DNA from 2 places in the Paenibacillus sp. GCM10027628 genome. Region 2 is predicted to be linked to the other one. Evidence: predicted binding sites of a transcription regulator. Region 2 holds the regulator's gene; the other holds the start of a gene.

Region 1 (7,971 bases), on a different contig from region 2:
TCAGGGATCACCTCAGACCGAAATCTTGCGATTCGCCGAGAAGCAAAAATGTGATTTGATCCTTATGGGAAGCAGAGGTTTAACGGGGATCAAAGAACTGCTGCTGGGAAGTGTCAGTCATTATGTTGTCCAGCATGCGAAGATTCCTGTTCTCATCGAGAAATAGAACGGTTAAAGGATACGCTTCTCTCCCTTTTATGGAGGGAAACCGTGTCCTTTTTTTAGTATGACATTGTGGATATTTTCACAAAAATGAGGAGGCGAGAACGATGGGGTTCGCGAAACCGGAGGCGATTTGGGAACGTTCCGTGGAAGCCGGGGAGAAAAAGACAAAGTTGGCATTTAGGAACCAAGTGACGCTAGGATTTTTAGGGGGAGCCTACATCTCCTTAGGCTTTTTGTTATATATCCGGGTAAGCGCCTCTGTGCCGGCTGCCTGGAGCGATGCAGGAGGATGGATTGGGGCAGCGTTTTTCCCGATTGGTTTGATTTTGACATTGGTCGCCGGCGGAGAACTGCTGACTGGCAATATGATGGCCGTACCGGCAGCTTATCTTGCGGGAAGAATTCGCTTGCGTCAAGTTGTAAAGAATTGGATGGTCATTACTGTAAGTAATTTCATAGGAGCCCTATTTGTTGCCTATGCGTTTGGGCATTTGATAGGATTAACGGAACATGGTATATATTTGGAGAAAATCATCAAGATTGTGCATGCCAAGACAGATGAATCGTTCCTTACGGCATTGCTTTCCGGGATCGGCTGTAATTGGCTCGTTGCTCTTGCTGTTTGGTTATCTTATGGGGCGGAGGATGGAGCAGGGAAGATATGGGGAATCTGGTTTCCGACCATGGCGTTCGTGGCCATCGGATTTCAACACGTTGTGGCTAATATGTTCGTCATACCAGCAGCCATATTTGCCGGCCAATCTAGTTGGGAAGCGTACCTGCATAATTTCATCCCGGTTTTTATTGGTAATGGGATTGGAGGCGCGGTCTTTGTTGCGGGGCTGTATCGGAGAAGCTTAGAAATTCCGGTGAAAGAGGAAAAGAGGGTTCTCTCAACTCGCTCTACTCAAATTAAGCATTGATTGACACTTCTTGAGCAAATGGAGGGCAAGCGAAAGCCAACCGAACCGGGGCTCTAAGCTTGCTTTCGGTTTTCTTTTTTTGAAATACAAAAAAAGCTGCCCCTAAGGTCAGTTGATGGCCTTTTGAGACAGCATCTTTGAATTGAACAACCGTTAGATATGAGCCGGTTTGGTGTTGCCAGTGCCGGTTTTGTTGTGTTTGGTACCTTCTTTCTTGCGGGTGATTATTTTACGAAGCAGGGGAAGAAGGTAATAGTCGACGCCGAATTTGCCCGTATTGGCTCCCCCAATGAACAAGATAGCGCCAATCAGTATAAACCAAGGATTCGTGCTAACGGTTCCGGCGAACATGAACATGAAGTTCATCAAGAGTCCGAAGAATGCAGCAGCGGCCGTCAAGGCTCCCAGGATCAGCCCGAGACCAACCAAGAATTCGCCAAGAGGGATCATGAAGTTAATGAACTTGACGTTCGGTAATGCGAAGTTTTGGACAAAAGCGGTGAATGTCGGATAAATGAGTTCGTTCGTCGCTTTGTCGATAACCGGCTTGGTAACGGCATTATTTAAGAAACCGCCGGCATCGAATCCCTTCGTTAATTTATCCCATCCGTGGGTGAGCCATTCGAAGCCGAGATAAAGTCGAACCAATAAAAGGACAGCAGCAGCATATTTATTCTCTCTAAGCCATTTAACTAACATAACAATCATCTCCTATTAATAAAATGTGAAAAAAATCACAAACAATTGTTGAAAAATCCAGCATCGTCTATTTTAAATCCAAGCGAGATCGTTTCATGTCACATCTCCCTTTCCTTCATTTGTCTTTCTCTTGACACCTTTAGATTATCATGTTTTGATTTTTGGCCGATGTGATGAAAATCACAGCGCAACAAATCATCACTGAATATCACAATCTGCAAACGTCTTTAGGGCAGCTTTCACAATGGCAAATATCGCGTAAATATTCGAGATTCATCACGATGAGATTCCCGTTGTCAAATTTAATGGCGTTTGTTTTCCGCAACTCGCTGAGCATTCGATTTACGCTTTCTCTCGTCGCGCCGATCATATCGGCAAGTTCCGTATTGGTCAGCTTTTTCGTAATGACGGTTTGCCCTTCCTGCTGGATACCATAGGAATTCGTAAGCCGAATAATCAACGAGCATAGTGCGCCATGTTTGCCAAACATCATAAGGTCCCGAAATTTCGTCTGTGTCATGCGGTGGACAAGCCCCATCCATTTCATGAATTCAACGGCTAAATCGCCGTGCTGCCAAAGCAATACTTCCAGATCCTTCTGAAGAATGACCCCGACCATACTTTCCTCGATGACTTCTGCATTGAATACTTGCAACGATTGGCGGAAAGGGTCAACCTGACCGAACATATCACCCTCCTGATACATGTATAAAATAAATTGCCGGCCTTCATCCGATGATTTGGTAATTTTGATGCGTCCGCTTTTTATGAAGATCAGCTTATCGGCAGGGTCTCCCTCCCAGAATAAATGCGCTCCGGCAGCGACCTTCATTTTATACATGATTTGCTGCAGTTTAGATAAGCTTTCTGCAGAGAAGCACTCTGTATTTCGAACGCCGACCTCTTGATTTATGGTTTGTTTGTTCTCCATGCCTTTATCCGCTCCCAACAACATGATGAAGTAAGTTCATTAAGTATAATTGTTCTTTTGTAATTGCGATGTGATCTATGTCACAGGCCGCTTTTGGGGGTGTGACATTTTTCACTTACATCCCCCTTTCGTTTTACTAAAGTAAGAACTATATAAAACTTGATAAAGGGGAGTGATGGTGATGCTTACGGGAGTCATTTTGGCCGGTGGAGCAAACCGTCGAATGAAAGGGGAACTGAAAGCTTTGCTTCCGTTTGACGGACAGCCTCTCATTGTCCGGCAAGTGGATCGGATGAGGAAATTGTGCGATGAGATGATCGTCGTAACCAACGATCCGATGCCATATCTGCCCATTCTGGACCGTTCCGTGCGGATTATAACTGATTTTTTCGCTGGCCACGGACCGCTCGGGGGCATGCATGCGGCATTGTCGTTAGCCAAACATACCTCCGTATGGGTTGTTGGTTGTGATATGCCGTTCATTTCGAGTCAAGCAGCAGAGCTTTTGTGGAACAGAAAGCGGGATGGTTTTGAAGCAGTAGTTCCGCTTGTGGCGGGTGGATTGTTCCCCTTGCATGGCATTTATGACCGATCATGCAAAACTAAAATTCTTCCTTTGCTCGATAGAGGTGAAACGAAAGTATCCGCTTTACTCGGACATATTTTCTGGAGCGAATTAGGAGATGAATATTTACAAGAGAATGGAGTCAATCTGAATTTCATCTCCAGCATTAAAACAATGAATGACTATGAAGCTTTTCAAACGATCGCGAAGACGGGGATGTAACGAATTGTTCAGCTTTTCATTTGGGAGAAGTGACATTAATCACAGTGGCAGCGCGAGAATGTTTCTACAATGTGGATATGACAATTTTCGTAATGGAGGTGGCTCTAAAATGAATCTTAGAAAGATAAGCAATGAGCAACTGGAACATAGCGCGATAAAAAAAGAGGAACAGGAACCGGCGCTGAACGGCACATTTGCCGCCGTCATGCTGCTTGGAACTTTTTTGGCTGCAAGCTGGCTCGCCGTATTTATATTGTTTCTTTCCAGACAGTAGCACTAATTACGATTCGAAAAGGATGGGGTTAAGCCATGCATATTCATAAACTTGAGAAAATTTGGCTAACGATTGGCATCAGCATGTTGTTCGTGTTTCTAGGCGTTTTGGGCGTTTCCGCGTTTGCTATGGGGGTAAAACCGCCTAGTGAGCATCATCATCAGATCGATCCTTCCAAGGTCAAGGAGACAGCCCCTTTTGACAAACCCGGGCTGCTTCAGACAGGCGATCATGAGTACGAAGCGGTGATGATCGCGTTCACCTTTGGGTATGCGCCGGAAAAAATGGAGGTGCCTGCAGGAGCAACGATCAACTTTATCGTCACAAGCCAGGATGTTGTACATGGCTTCGAGATTCCGGGGACGAATGTCAATATGATGATTGTTCCCGGGGAAGTTAGTCACGTGAGCCATACGTTTACAAAGCCGGGGGAATACCTGATTTTGTGCAACGAGTATTGCGGCGGGGCGCATGAATATATGAAAACGACGATCATCGTGAAATGACGATAAGGAACCTGAAAGGTGGATGTCTGGGATGAAGACGGGACGATTGGAATTATTCGAAAACAAATTCGATCTCAAAGACGGCAAGCTAGTCGTTGCCCATATTATTGTCGCTTTCATAGCCCTGCTCATTGGAGGAATCGCAGGGCTGCTGCAAACGATGGTGAAGAGCGGGACGATCAAACTGCCTTATGGGATCGGTTATTATGAACTGCTGACCGCACATGGCGTTTTGATGGCGATTGTATTTACAACCTATTTTATTATAGGTTTTCTATACTCAGGCGTTTCATACACGCTAGGCGGAAAATTGCTGCCGATCGTGAATCGGTTGGGGTGGCTTGGATTTGCTTTCATGACTGTAGGAACTGCGCTCGGTGTTGTCATGGTTTTGACGGGAAAAGCAAGCGTACTGTATACCTTCTATGCGCCTATGAAAGCTTCCCCTTATTTTTACATCGGATTAGCCTTATTGGTTGTAGGAAGCTGGATTAGCGGGTGGGGCATATTTTATCAGCTTAAGTATTGGAAAAAGACGCATCAGGGCAAGCTTTCTCCTTTGTTTGCTTTTATGGCGGTCATCACTTTCCTTATGTGGCAAATCGCCACAATCGGTGTTGCAGCAGAGGTCCTGATTCAGCTTATTCCATGGTCTTTCGGATGGGTGGAAACGATCAATGTGATGCTGAGCCGTACCTTATTCTGGTACTTCGGCCATCCGCTCGTGTATTTCTGGCTAATGCCCGCGTACATTTGCTGGTATGTGATTATTCCCAAGATTATCGGAGGCAAAATTTATAGCGACGCGCTTGCCAGATTGTCTTTTGTCCTTCTGCTGTTATTTTCGATTCCGGTAGGATTTCACCATCAATTGATGGAGCCGGGCATCAGTTCCTTCTGGAAGTACTTGCAGGTTGTTCTGACCTTTATGGTCGTCATTCCATCTCTGATGACTGCATTTTCGTTATTCGCAACTTTTGAGCTGAATGGACGCGCCAAAGGAGCCAAAGGGCTGTTCGGTTGGGTGAAAGTGATGCCATGGAAGGATGTTCGATTCTTCGCTCCATTTATGGGGATGCTGATCTTTATCCCGGCCGGTGCAGGCGGACTAATCAATGCAAGCAACCAAATGAATGCAGTGGTCCACAATACGTTATGGGTTACGGGACACTTTCACTTGACGGTCGCGACAAGCGTGGCGCTTACGTTTTTCGGGATTACGTATTGGCTGCTTCCCGCAGTAACGGGCCGTGTCCTGACGAAGCGCATGAATAAGCTTGGGATTATTCAAACGGTCATCTGGTGTGTGGGCATGTTCTTTATGTCTGGGGCGATGCATCTTGTCGGACTATTCGGCGCACCGCGGAGAACGGCATTCACGACCTATGAAGGAAATCCGGATGCGGCAACCTGGATGCCGTATTATGTATTCATGGCAATTGGCGGCACCGTTTTATTTATCGGCGTGTTGTTAATGGTGTACAACGTTTTCGCGCTGCTTCGGGCGCCGAAGGGTGTGACCGAGTATCCGATCGGCGAAGCCATGGAACAGGCCGAAGCGACTCCGGCATACCTGGATCGCTGGAGCGTGTGGATCAGCTTGTCGGTAGTGCTGATATTGGTTGCTTATACGATACCGTTAATGGATATGATTATGCAATCAGGTGTTGGTTCAAAAGGGTTTGTTACTTGGTAATGTGAAAGAGGGCACCAGTTTTTAACCACATCAGAAAGTTTAAGTTCACTAAAGCGCTAAAGCGTGGTGAAGACTTTCTGATTGGCATGAAAAGCTACCTCTTACGCAGGGCCATTCATCGTGGAAAGGGCTCCGCATAGGAGCTTTTCTTAAAAGAAAAAGCTGGTGCTTCTTCTTCACAACAACTTGTGAATTGTTTCACAAAAGCTTCAAGAGATGGTTATCCATAAAATCCCTGGTTGTGATTTATATCATAGTTGAATAAAGGTCATGAAGATTAAGCTAATATCAGAAAACACAACAACGGCAACCCATCAATTAACGATAGAGGAGTGGATCGAGTATGGCGATGAAAGAAATCAAGATTAAAGAGCAGATTTCCGCGCAGGATGAAGTGAATCAGTTGGTAGCAAGAGCCAAGCTTGCACAGAAAGCTTTTATGGAATTGGATCAAGAACAGGTGGATGTCATCGTGCAGCAAATGGCGCTCGCCGGAATCGACAAGCATATGTCGCTTGCCAAACTGGCTGTCGAAGAAACGGGACGCGGTGTCTATGAGGATAAGATCACGAAGAACCTGTTCGCGACCGAATACATCTATCACAGCATAAAAAATAACAAAACTGTGGGTGTTATTGAGGAAAATGCTTACGAAAGCTACCGGATGGTAGCGGAACCTGTTGGCATTATTGCGGGTGTCACCCCCGTCACGAATCCGACTTCGACAACGATGTTCAAGTCGTTAATTGCGACCAAAACCCGCAATCCGATCATATTCGCTTTCCACCCTTCCGCTCAGCAATCCAGCGCTGCGGCTGCTGCAACGTTGCTGGACGCCGCAGTGAGAGCGGGTGCCCCTGAACATTGCATCCAGTGGGTGAAGCATCCATCCGTGGAAGCAACGCAACTGCTGATGAATCATCCGGATGTGGCGTTAGTGCTTGCTACCGGCGGGTCCTCCATGGTAAAGGCCGCTTACAGCACAGGGAAACCGGCTCTAGGCGTCGGCCCCGGCAACGTGCCTTGCTTCATTGAGAAGTCGGCGAATTTGCCGCAAGCTGTCAATGATTTGATTTTATCCAAGACGTTCGACAATGGCATGATTTGCGCTTCCGAGCAATCCGTTATTATTGAAGAAGCCGTCTATGTGGAAACAAGAAAGCTCATGACCGATCAAGGTTGTTACTTCTTAAACAAAGAGGAAACGGAAGCTGTATCCAAACTTGTTATTAATAATGAAAAATGCGCGGTTAATGCCGTTATCGTCGGCCAATCCGCAGTGAAAATTGCCGAAATGGCGGGCATCAAGGTACCGTCTGCAACGAAAGTGCTGGTCGCCGAGCTCGCCGGAGTTGGCGAGGCTTACCCATTATCAGCTGAGAAATTAAGCCCTGTACTTGCTTGCTATAAGGTGAAAACGGCAGAGCAAGGGATAGCTCGAGCGGTTGAAGTCGTCAAATTCGGCGGCATGGGCCATTCCTCGGTGATCCACTCGCAAAATAAGGATGTGATCGAAGCATTTGCTGCTAAATTGCAGACAGGACGCGTGATTGTCAATTCTCCGTCCACACATGGCGCGATCGGGGACATTTACAACACCAATCTGCCGTCGTTGACGCTCGGTTGCGGATCTTACGGACATAACTCAACAACCTCCAACGTAAGTGCTGTGAACCTGATCAACGTGAAGCGGGTTGCTTATCGCACGGTCAATATGCAGTGGTTTAAAATACCGCCGAAAGTTTACTTTGAAAAAGGCGCCACACAGTACCTGGAAAAGATGCCGGACATCACACGCGTGATGATCGTCACCGATCCTATGATGGTGAAGCTCGGTTACGTGGAGCGAGTCGAATATTATTTGCGCAAGCGTCAGCTCCCCGTCTACATCGAAATATTCTCGGATGTTGAACCGGATCCATCCGTTGAAACGGTAGAGCGGGGCAGAGCGCAGATGGCAAGCTTCCAGCCGGATTGCATTATCGCCTTG
Region 2 (7,971 bases):
TTGAGCGTTATCCGCGGAATGCGGAGCGTGATTTGCAGGTGGCGGAAGCCGCGGGAGTCGATATCGTCTTTATGCCGGATGTCAAAGAGATGTATCCGGGACCGATGCGGACAAATGTAAGTGTGACGGGGCTTACATCCAGATTATGCGGCGCATCGCGGCCAGGTCATTTTGATGGAGTAGCAACGGTCGTGAGTAAGTTATTCAACATTGTACAGCCGGATCAGGCATTCTTCGGGTTAAAGGATGCGCAGCAGGTCGCTGTTATTCAGCAAATGGTGAATGACCTCAATATGCCAGTGGAGATTATACCTTGTCCCACACTTCGTGAGTCTGATGGTCTGGCCATGAGCTCCAGAAATGTGTACTTAAGCGACGAAGAGCGTAAGCAGGCTCTGGTACTGTCACAAGCACTGCAGAAAGCGAAAGATTATGTGCAAGCCAATGCAAATTTTACGGCAGTCGAACTGAATCGTTTGGTTAATGAGCATATTGCAACAGCTCCTCTTGCCAAAATTGACTATGTAGAGGTGTTGGAATATCCAACATTGGAACCTTTTGAAAGCAGCTATCTTTCTGATCTTTCCTCCATTATTATTGCTTTGGCCGTTAAATTCGGGAACACCCGTCTCATTGATAATTTGATTCTACCAGTTGGGAAGTGACAGCTATGTTTCGTACGATGATGAAAGCCAAAATTCACCGTGCCACAGTGACAGAGGCAAATTTGAACTATATAGGCAGTATTACAATTGACGAAGATTTAATCGATTTGGTGGATATGTATCCGAACGAAAAGGTGCAGATCGTCAATAACAACAACGGCGCTCGTCTTGAAACCTATATTATCCCGGGTCCGCGCGGCTCGGGTGTTATCTGCTTGAACGGAGCCGCAGCGCGTTTAGTGCAAACAGGAGATACGGTAATCATTATGTCCTATGCGATGATGACCGACGAAGAGGCCAAGAAACATCAACCGACCATAGCTATTTTGGGAGCGAACAACAAAGTCGCTCAATTGCTCAAAGAAGAGGAGCACTCTACCGTTCTTTAACAACTTCATTGAACCCTCTTTCGCTAACTCCCATGCATGAAAAGGACACTGTTTACAAAGAATGAGGATAAGCTTTCGAAGTAAAGGTGGGATGCCAAATGTTTAAGCATTTATTTTCCACAATGAACGAAGTTTTGGAAGAAATCCAAAAGGAATATCCGAATAGTGCCGGGGAGAAAAAAGCGGAACTTGATGAGCAATTGCAAGTGTTAAAAACGATGAGCGACGAATTCATTGAAGCTTGGCTGCTATTTGAGGAGAAGCTGGGAAAGTTTTATGGGGCTGTTCCGATCAGCACCCAAACTCTTCATAATGAACTTATGGAACTGGATTTGTCCGGCAAGCAAACGGACGAGTTTACAAAGGGACAAGGGTATTACAAACTGAATATGTATGACCAGGCGATTCAAGAATTTGAAGCGCTGATCCGGTTGCAGCCTGATTTCATGTTGGCACGCATTTATTTGGCCATGGGGTATCTGCGTAAAGGGGAATACGGGGATGCATACCGGCATTTTCAGTTTCTCTTGCCCTTAACCGACAATATGAAGATGAAGGCCATCTCTTACAATGCAATGGGCTGTATTCAAGTTCAAAATCAAAATTTGGAGAAGGCGTTCGAATATTTTCAAAAAGCGTATCATACCGACCCCTCCTGCATGGAACCGTTAATTAATTTGGACGAATCGTAAATTGGAAGTCGTAGGAAATGAACAAGGTATTCCCTTTTCCTGATCAGATTTGGTATGCTAGGAGAAGCGCAGGACGAAGGGATTGAAATTCACGTCATGAAATTTGCAGTATTGGATTTTGAAACAACTGGAAGCGGACAGTCGGATGAAATCATCCAGGTCGGGCTTGTCATTATAGATCAATTTCAAATCGTAGACAGGTATACTTCTCTGGTGAACCCGGGGATCGGTATACCTTCTTCGATTACAACATTAACAGGGATTACGGACGACATGGTGAAGGATGCGCCTTCTTTGGATCAAGTCATGTCGGATATGTTTCCGCTATTATTCGATAGCGTGCTAGTAGGACATCATGTTCCGTTCGATCTGTCTTTCCTGCAACGTGGTTTGACCAAGACCGGTTACCCGCCATTTTCAGGCCGTGTACTGGATACAATGGATATGCTTCGCATTTTGTTTCCATCCATTTCCAGTCTGCAATTGAGTATGGTGGCCGGTTTATTTGGTTTGGACCATGAGCGCCCTCATCAAGCGGACAGCGATGCGGAAGTTACGGCATTGATTTGGATTATTTGTATGGAAAGGCTGCTGGGATTACCGCTTCTGACGGTGCAGCGCTTAAACCATATTTTTGAAAGCGGCGCTAGCGATTTAGGTTGGTTTATCGATGAAATTCGTTTATTTAAAGAGTCGGAGACGAGTGTGGACGTCGATGTTCATCGATATTTCCGGCAATTTACGCTGAATGTAAACGATTGGGGCGAAGAAGAGGATCTGCGTAAAGGTGAGGATGTCGGACAACTGCTAGGCGCTTCCTTTACCGAGTTTCACCAAGGGTTGAAAGACGCGCTCCGGCAAAAATTCGAGGTGTTCGAGGAACGGGAATCTCAAGAGCAAATGATCCGAGAGGTGGAGCAATCCTTGCGGATGGATCAGCATCTTATGATTGAAGCGGGTACAGGCACCGGCAAATCGCTTGGCTATTTAATTCCCTCCTTGTACTACGGGATCAAGCACGATAAGAAAGTAATTGTCTCCACGCATACGATCAATCTTCAAGAGCAGCTCCGCGAGCGAGACATTCCTTTGTTGAAAGAGATTTTCCCAGTGGACTTTAAAGCAGCCGTTCTTAAAGGAAGAAGCCATTATCTTTGTTTGCGCAAGTTCGAGAACAAGTTGACAACGCGAGATTACGAGCACGGCAAGGAAGACCCGATAACTGCGGCGCAGATGGTCGTTTGGTTAAGTGAGACGGAGTATGGCGACGAAGAAGAGCTGCATTTTGGCAATAAAGGGGCCCAATTTTGGTATTCGGTAGCAAGCGATACGGATTCGTGCTTGAATCGGATGTGTCCTTGGTTCAAGAAGTGCTTCTATCACCGGGCCCGGAACGACGCAAATACAGCTGACGTGGTTATTACGAACCACTCGCTGCTATTCACGGACATGAAGGCGGAAAATCGGCTTTTGCCTGCATACAAGCATCTGGTCATCGATGAGGCCCACCACTTCGAGGAAGTGGCTAGCAAGCATCTTGGCATCGAACTGCATGCAGCTGCTTTTTATAACACGATGCAATGGCTTTACAAAGATAATCGCAGCGGCCAACTGCCGATGCTTCGTTTCCGGTTGCAAAAAAATGACGATCATCCGGAACGCGTCGCGGCATGGAGCGAGTCGATTGATGCTCAGCTCCCGAAGCTCATCAAGATCAAAGAGGACTGGGATAGGCTCAGCGAATCGCTATACGAACTACTCTCTTCCAAAAGCGATCCTTCCCAATCGGAGAGTTCGCAATATGTGCTTCGCATGAAACCTGAGACGCTGCCGGCAAACTGGAACGAGCTTCTTATGATGGAGGATAACATCTATCTGAATGCGAATGAGGTGCTGCGATCCTTAGACAAGATACTAAGTGAGATTAAGGATATGCAGGATGTGTTCGAAGTCCAAGGCTTGGTTACTGATCTTAATGGAACGGTTAAGGAGCTTTACAACCACCGCGACGCGCTTCACTTTTTCATGAAGATGGCAGATGAAGGTTATGTCTATTGGATGGAAGCCGGCACATACTCGAAGGCGAGGTCGTTGCAGCTTATATGTGTGCCTACGGACGTAAGCTCACTCTTACAGCAGCATTTTTTTGAAACGAAAGACAGTATCATCCTAACTTCGGCCACTTTATCGGTAAATAAATCTTTTCAATACTCTGCCGACCAGCTCGGTCTGCATATTCCTCAAGATGAAGAGAGAGGGAAGTTGAAAACCGTTCAGCTGCCTTCACCTTTTAATTATCGGGAACAGGCGCTTGTCGTTATTCCCCGGGATTTTCCAACGATCAAAGGTGCATCAGGCGACCCGGTTTTCATTAACGCACTTATTCAATCTCTTAGCGATGTAGCCATGGTTACGAAAGGCCGTATGCTGATCTTGTGTACATCCAATCGTATGTTAAAGCAGATTTATGCCGGCATGAAAGACATTTTGAAGCCTCATGGCATCACAGTCCTAGGGCAGGGCGTAGATAGCGGTAACCGCAGCAAGTTGACGAGAATGTTCCAAGATAACAACATGTGCGTGCTCCTGGGCACCAGTTCGTTCTGGGAAGGCGTTGACATTCCAGGTGACGCTCTTAGCTGCCTGGCGATTATCCGTTTGCCTTTTCAACCGCCTAATCATCCGTTAGTGGAAGCCAAGTGCGAGAATATCAAGAAGCGCAATGAGAATCCTTTTATGAAATTCTCGGTCCCTCAGGCCGTTATCCGCTTTAAACAAGGCTTTGGCAGGCTGGTTCGCAGAGCGTCCGATAAAGGGATTGTCATCATCTACGATACCCGAGTTATAGATACGTACTATGGCAAGCATTTCCTCTATTCGCTGCCGGGACCGAAGATTGAACATATGACCACCGAGCAAATGTTACCGAGGATTGAGCAATGGATGGGGGAGGTGCAGCAGTGAAGACGCAAAAAATATCAGAAGCGGTCGTGCGCAGATTGCCCATTTACTTACGTTTTCTCAATGAACTTGCGATGAAAAATATTATGACCGTATCGTCGCAAGATCTGGGTCAAAAGCTGGATTTGAATCCTGCGCAAATTCGTAAAGACTTAGCTTATTTCGGGGAATTCGGAAAGAAAGGCATCGGTTATGATGTGGCTTACCTAATTGAAAAAATTCGCCAGATTCTGAAGCTGGACCGTCATATTCAGGTCGCGCTCGTCGGCGCTGGCAATTTGGGTCGCGCATTGTGCAATTATAATACGTATTTACGGAATGATATGAAAATTGTCGCGGTTTTTGACGCGATGCCTAGCAAGGCTGGGGAAACGATTAACAACCTGACCGTGCAGTCCATGCAGGAAATGAAGCAAACCTTAGCTAAGCTTGGGGTGCGGATCGGCATCATTACTGTACCCGCGATAGAAGCTCAAAATGTAGCGAATCAGTTCGTGGAATGCGGAATAGAAGCTATATTGAATTTTGCTCCTGTTATCATTAAGGTTCCGCCTGAAGTACGGGTGCATCATGCCGATTTTACTACCGAGCTGCAAAGTTTGGCGTATTATTTGGATTAAAAGCAGAAAAGAAGGCACTGATCCTGCGGATCGGTGCCTTCTTTGAGCATTATAGAAGTTGGAGGGGAGGGTATCTTCCACCTAGAAAGAACTATGGTCGCTAAATAGAGAACATTTTGACGCATTTGGTGGGTCAATGACCACCAATCAGGCTTCGAACGAATAAAAGTCCATAATTAGCGAAGATTGTTCGTTATTTATGGACCTTTGTTCTTTCGAGCCCCGAAATGGCTATTTCTCCGAAATTTAGCGTCAAACTTGTATACTAATAACGACCTTCGTTCTTTGTCAAGCGGGTGAACCGAAGGTTACCCCCTCATTTTTTTGAATGTGGCCGATGGTTGCATGATGTGCATTCGAATCTACGGAAGAGCGAGCCAAAAGGAGTATTTTTAATTGAGACTTTCTCACTCTCTCGAGGGGAACTTGTTTCCCAGCGTAAAATGATATAAAAAAGGTGCAACTCGAACATATTCGAGCCTGCACCTTTTAAGCATTTTCATGAGTCTTTCCATCAGAAAATCAATCTAAAGAGCACAAAGTAAATCGAGAATGCCAATGCGATACTAATCGGAATCGTTATCACCCAGGTAATCACCATGCGTCCTACAGTTGCCCATTGAACTTCATGGAAACGCATGACACTGCCTGTTCCTATGATGGCTGAAGAGATAACATGAGTAGTCGATAATGGTTTGCCAATGTGAGTTGAGAACTGAATGACCAAAGAAGAGGTCAGATCAGCCGCGAAACCGTTGATGGGTTCGATCTTAACAATTTTGCCGGAAATGGTTTTAATAATTCGCCATCCGCCAATTGAAGTTCCTAGGCCCATGGCCAGGGCTGCTGAAATCTTAACCCACATAGGTACGTTCAAATCCGTTTGGTATCCGGCCGCCACGAGTCCAAAAACGATAATACCCATAGCTTTTTGTGCATCGTTACCACCGTGAGAATAGGATAATAATCCTGCGGACAAGATCTGAAGCGTACGGAACATTCGATTTAGTTTGGATCTTGATGTATTGCCGGACCATAAAATGATGTATTTAATAAGCACCATGATGAGATAACCCAGAACAAATGCAATAATCGGCGACAAAATCAAGATAATGATAATTTGAGTAAAACCGGACCAGTTAACGGCATGAAACCCAGCTCCGGCAATAACAGCGCCTGCAAGCGATCCAAGCAGTGTATGAGAGGAGGAGGATGGAATTCCAAAGTACCAGGTTAACAAATTCCAAATGATGGCAGCAAGTAAAGCTGCAATAACGATTTCTACGCCATGATTGATTTTGGCAGGGTTTGCGACGCTGCCGCCAACGGTTTTGGCGACTTCCGACGATACGACTGCACCGACAAAGTTTAGTGTTGCAGCCATGATGACCGCTATTTTAGGACTTAAAGCTCTTGTTGATATGGATGTAGCAATTGCATTGGCCGTATCGTGAAATCCGTTGATGAAGTCAAACAGCAGCGCAAGTGCCACGATGACGATCAGATAGGTTAACATGATTTCCTCCTAAGAGTTTTCCTTAAGGAAAACTATCTTCGTAACGTTGGCAAAGTTTTCCTGATGGAAAACGGACTTCGTAAACATAAGCAATAGCCGTTCTTAGGAATAACGAAGAACTACGCTATCTAAAATGTTGGCTACATCTTCGCATGCGTCTGTTGTCTCTTCCAAACGTTCATAGATTTCTTTCAGTTTGAAATCTTCGTATGGATCTTTACGTGCGATGAATATTTGGCGAATACCTTCACGCATTAATCGGTCTCCATCATTTTCAAGGCTATTAATGGCAACCGTATGCTCAGGAATTTGCATATATTTCTTTTTGGCCAGCAGTTTAAAAGCATCCAGCATATGTTGACAGGAGTCAACGATAACTGCCGAGAATTCTTTCATAAAAGAATCTGTGTGTGAAACATTCAGATAATCGAAACGGGCAATCGTAGCTTCAATCCCATCGGTTACATCGTCCACTTTGGAAGCTAGCTCCATAATATCTTCGCGATCTAACGGCGTAATGAATACTTTGTTCAAGCCTTTGAATATTTCGTGGGTTATAGAGTCTCCTTGATGTTCGAGATCATAAATGGCTTTGACATATTCGACAGGGGGTTTATCACCCATCATGGCCGTGCGGAACATTTGAGCGGTTTGCAGTGCGTTCTCCGCAGAACGGATAAGGAGCTGCAGAAAGTCGATATCGCCTTTTTTGGTGAATAAAGTTGTCATAAAACCCTCCTAGATTTTACTATATGTACAATTTTTCTCATCGAATCTATAAGTTAAACAGACCCATTTGTAGAAAAAACTCACGAGATTAAAAATATCATAATATTCCTACTGAAAGCAACGAGAAATCTGTGTCATTTTACAATTCGTCAACATATTCTACTTTCTTGATTTTACAGGCTTGAAGTTGTAAAGTTGAAAAAGCGATGTTTGTCTTTAGAATGAGCATAGAGAGGAATTTTTACTATGAAAAAAACATTAATTACGAACGGCACTTTCATTTCCATCAATGAGACTAAATCTACGGTTAAGGGTTGCATGGTCATCGAAGGCGACCGTATTACATACATAGGCGAGCAAGCTCCCGAACCAAAAGAGTTTTATGATGAAGCCATCGAT

What was found. Region 2 encodes Rex, which represses fermentation and respiration genes when NADH is low (regulators of the CRP and FNR family bind a similar motif). Its sites were predicted from a motif close to TTGTGAAATATTTCACAA; they were not measured.
Region 1: a site for Rex is predicted at 6,168-6,185, ahead of adhE (bifunctional acetaldehyde-CoA/alcohol dehydrogenase). Genes of this name have one in related genera too.

Annotation. Positions count from the first base shown of each region.
Region 1 is NZ_JBHTHA010000048.1:49,404-57,374, reverse strand. Features, by position in the region: gene ACFQZT_RS29435 (universal stress protein) at 1-166, shown strand, start outside; gene ACFQZT_RS29430 (formate/nitrite transporter family protein) at 270-1,088, shown strand; gene ACFQZT_RS29425 (DoxX family protein) at 1,242-1,787, opposite strand; gene ACFQZT_RS29420 (Crp/Fnr family transcriptional regulator) at 1,996-2,718, opposite strand; gene mobA (molybdenum cofactor guanylyltransferase) at 2,900-3,505, shown strand; gene ACFQZT_RS29410 (cytochrome c oxidase subunit 2A) at 3,615-3,779, shown strand; gene ACFQZT_RS29405 (cytochrome c oxidase subunit II) at 3,815-4,285, shown strand; gene ACFQZT_RS29400 (b(o/a)3-type cytochrome-c oxidase subunit 1) at 4,317-5,981, shown strand; gene adhE (bifunctional acetaldehyde-CoA/alcohol dehydrogenase) at 6,325-7,971, shown strand, end outside.
Region 2 is NZ_JBHTHA010000011.1:68,364-76,334, reverse strand. Features, by position in the region: gene panC (pantoate--beta-alanine ligase) at 1-665, shown strand, start outside; gene panD (aspartate 1-decarboxylase) at 671-1,054, shown strand; gene ACFQZT_RS11855 (tetratricopeptide repeat protein) at 1,153-1,746, shown strand; gene dinG (ATP-dependent DNA helicase DinG) at 1,843-4,710, shown strand; gene ACFQZT_RS11845 (redox-sensing transcriptional repressor Rex) at 4,707-5,327, shown strand; gene ACFQZT_RS11840 (inorganic phosphate transporter) at 5,842-6,843, opposite strand; gene ACFQZT_RS11835 (DUF47 domain-containing protein) at 6,946-7,572, opposite strand; gene ACFQZT_RS11830 (amidohydrolase) at 7,819-7,971, shown strand, end outside.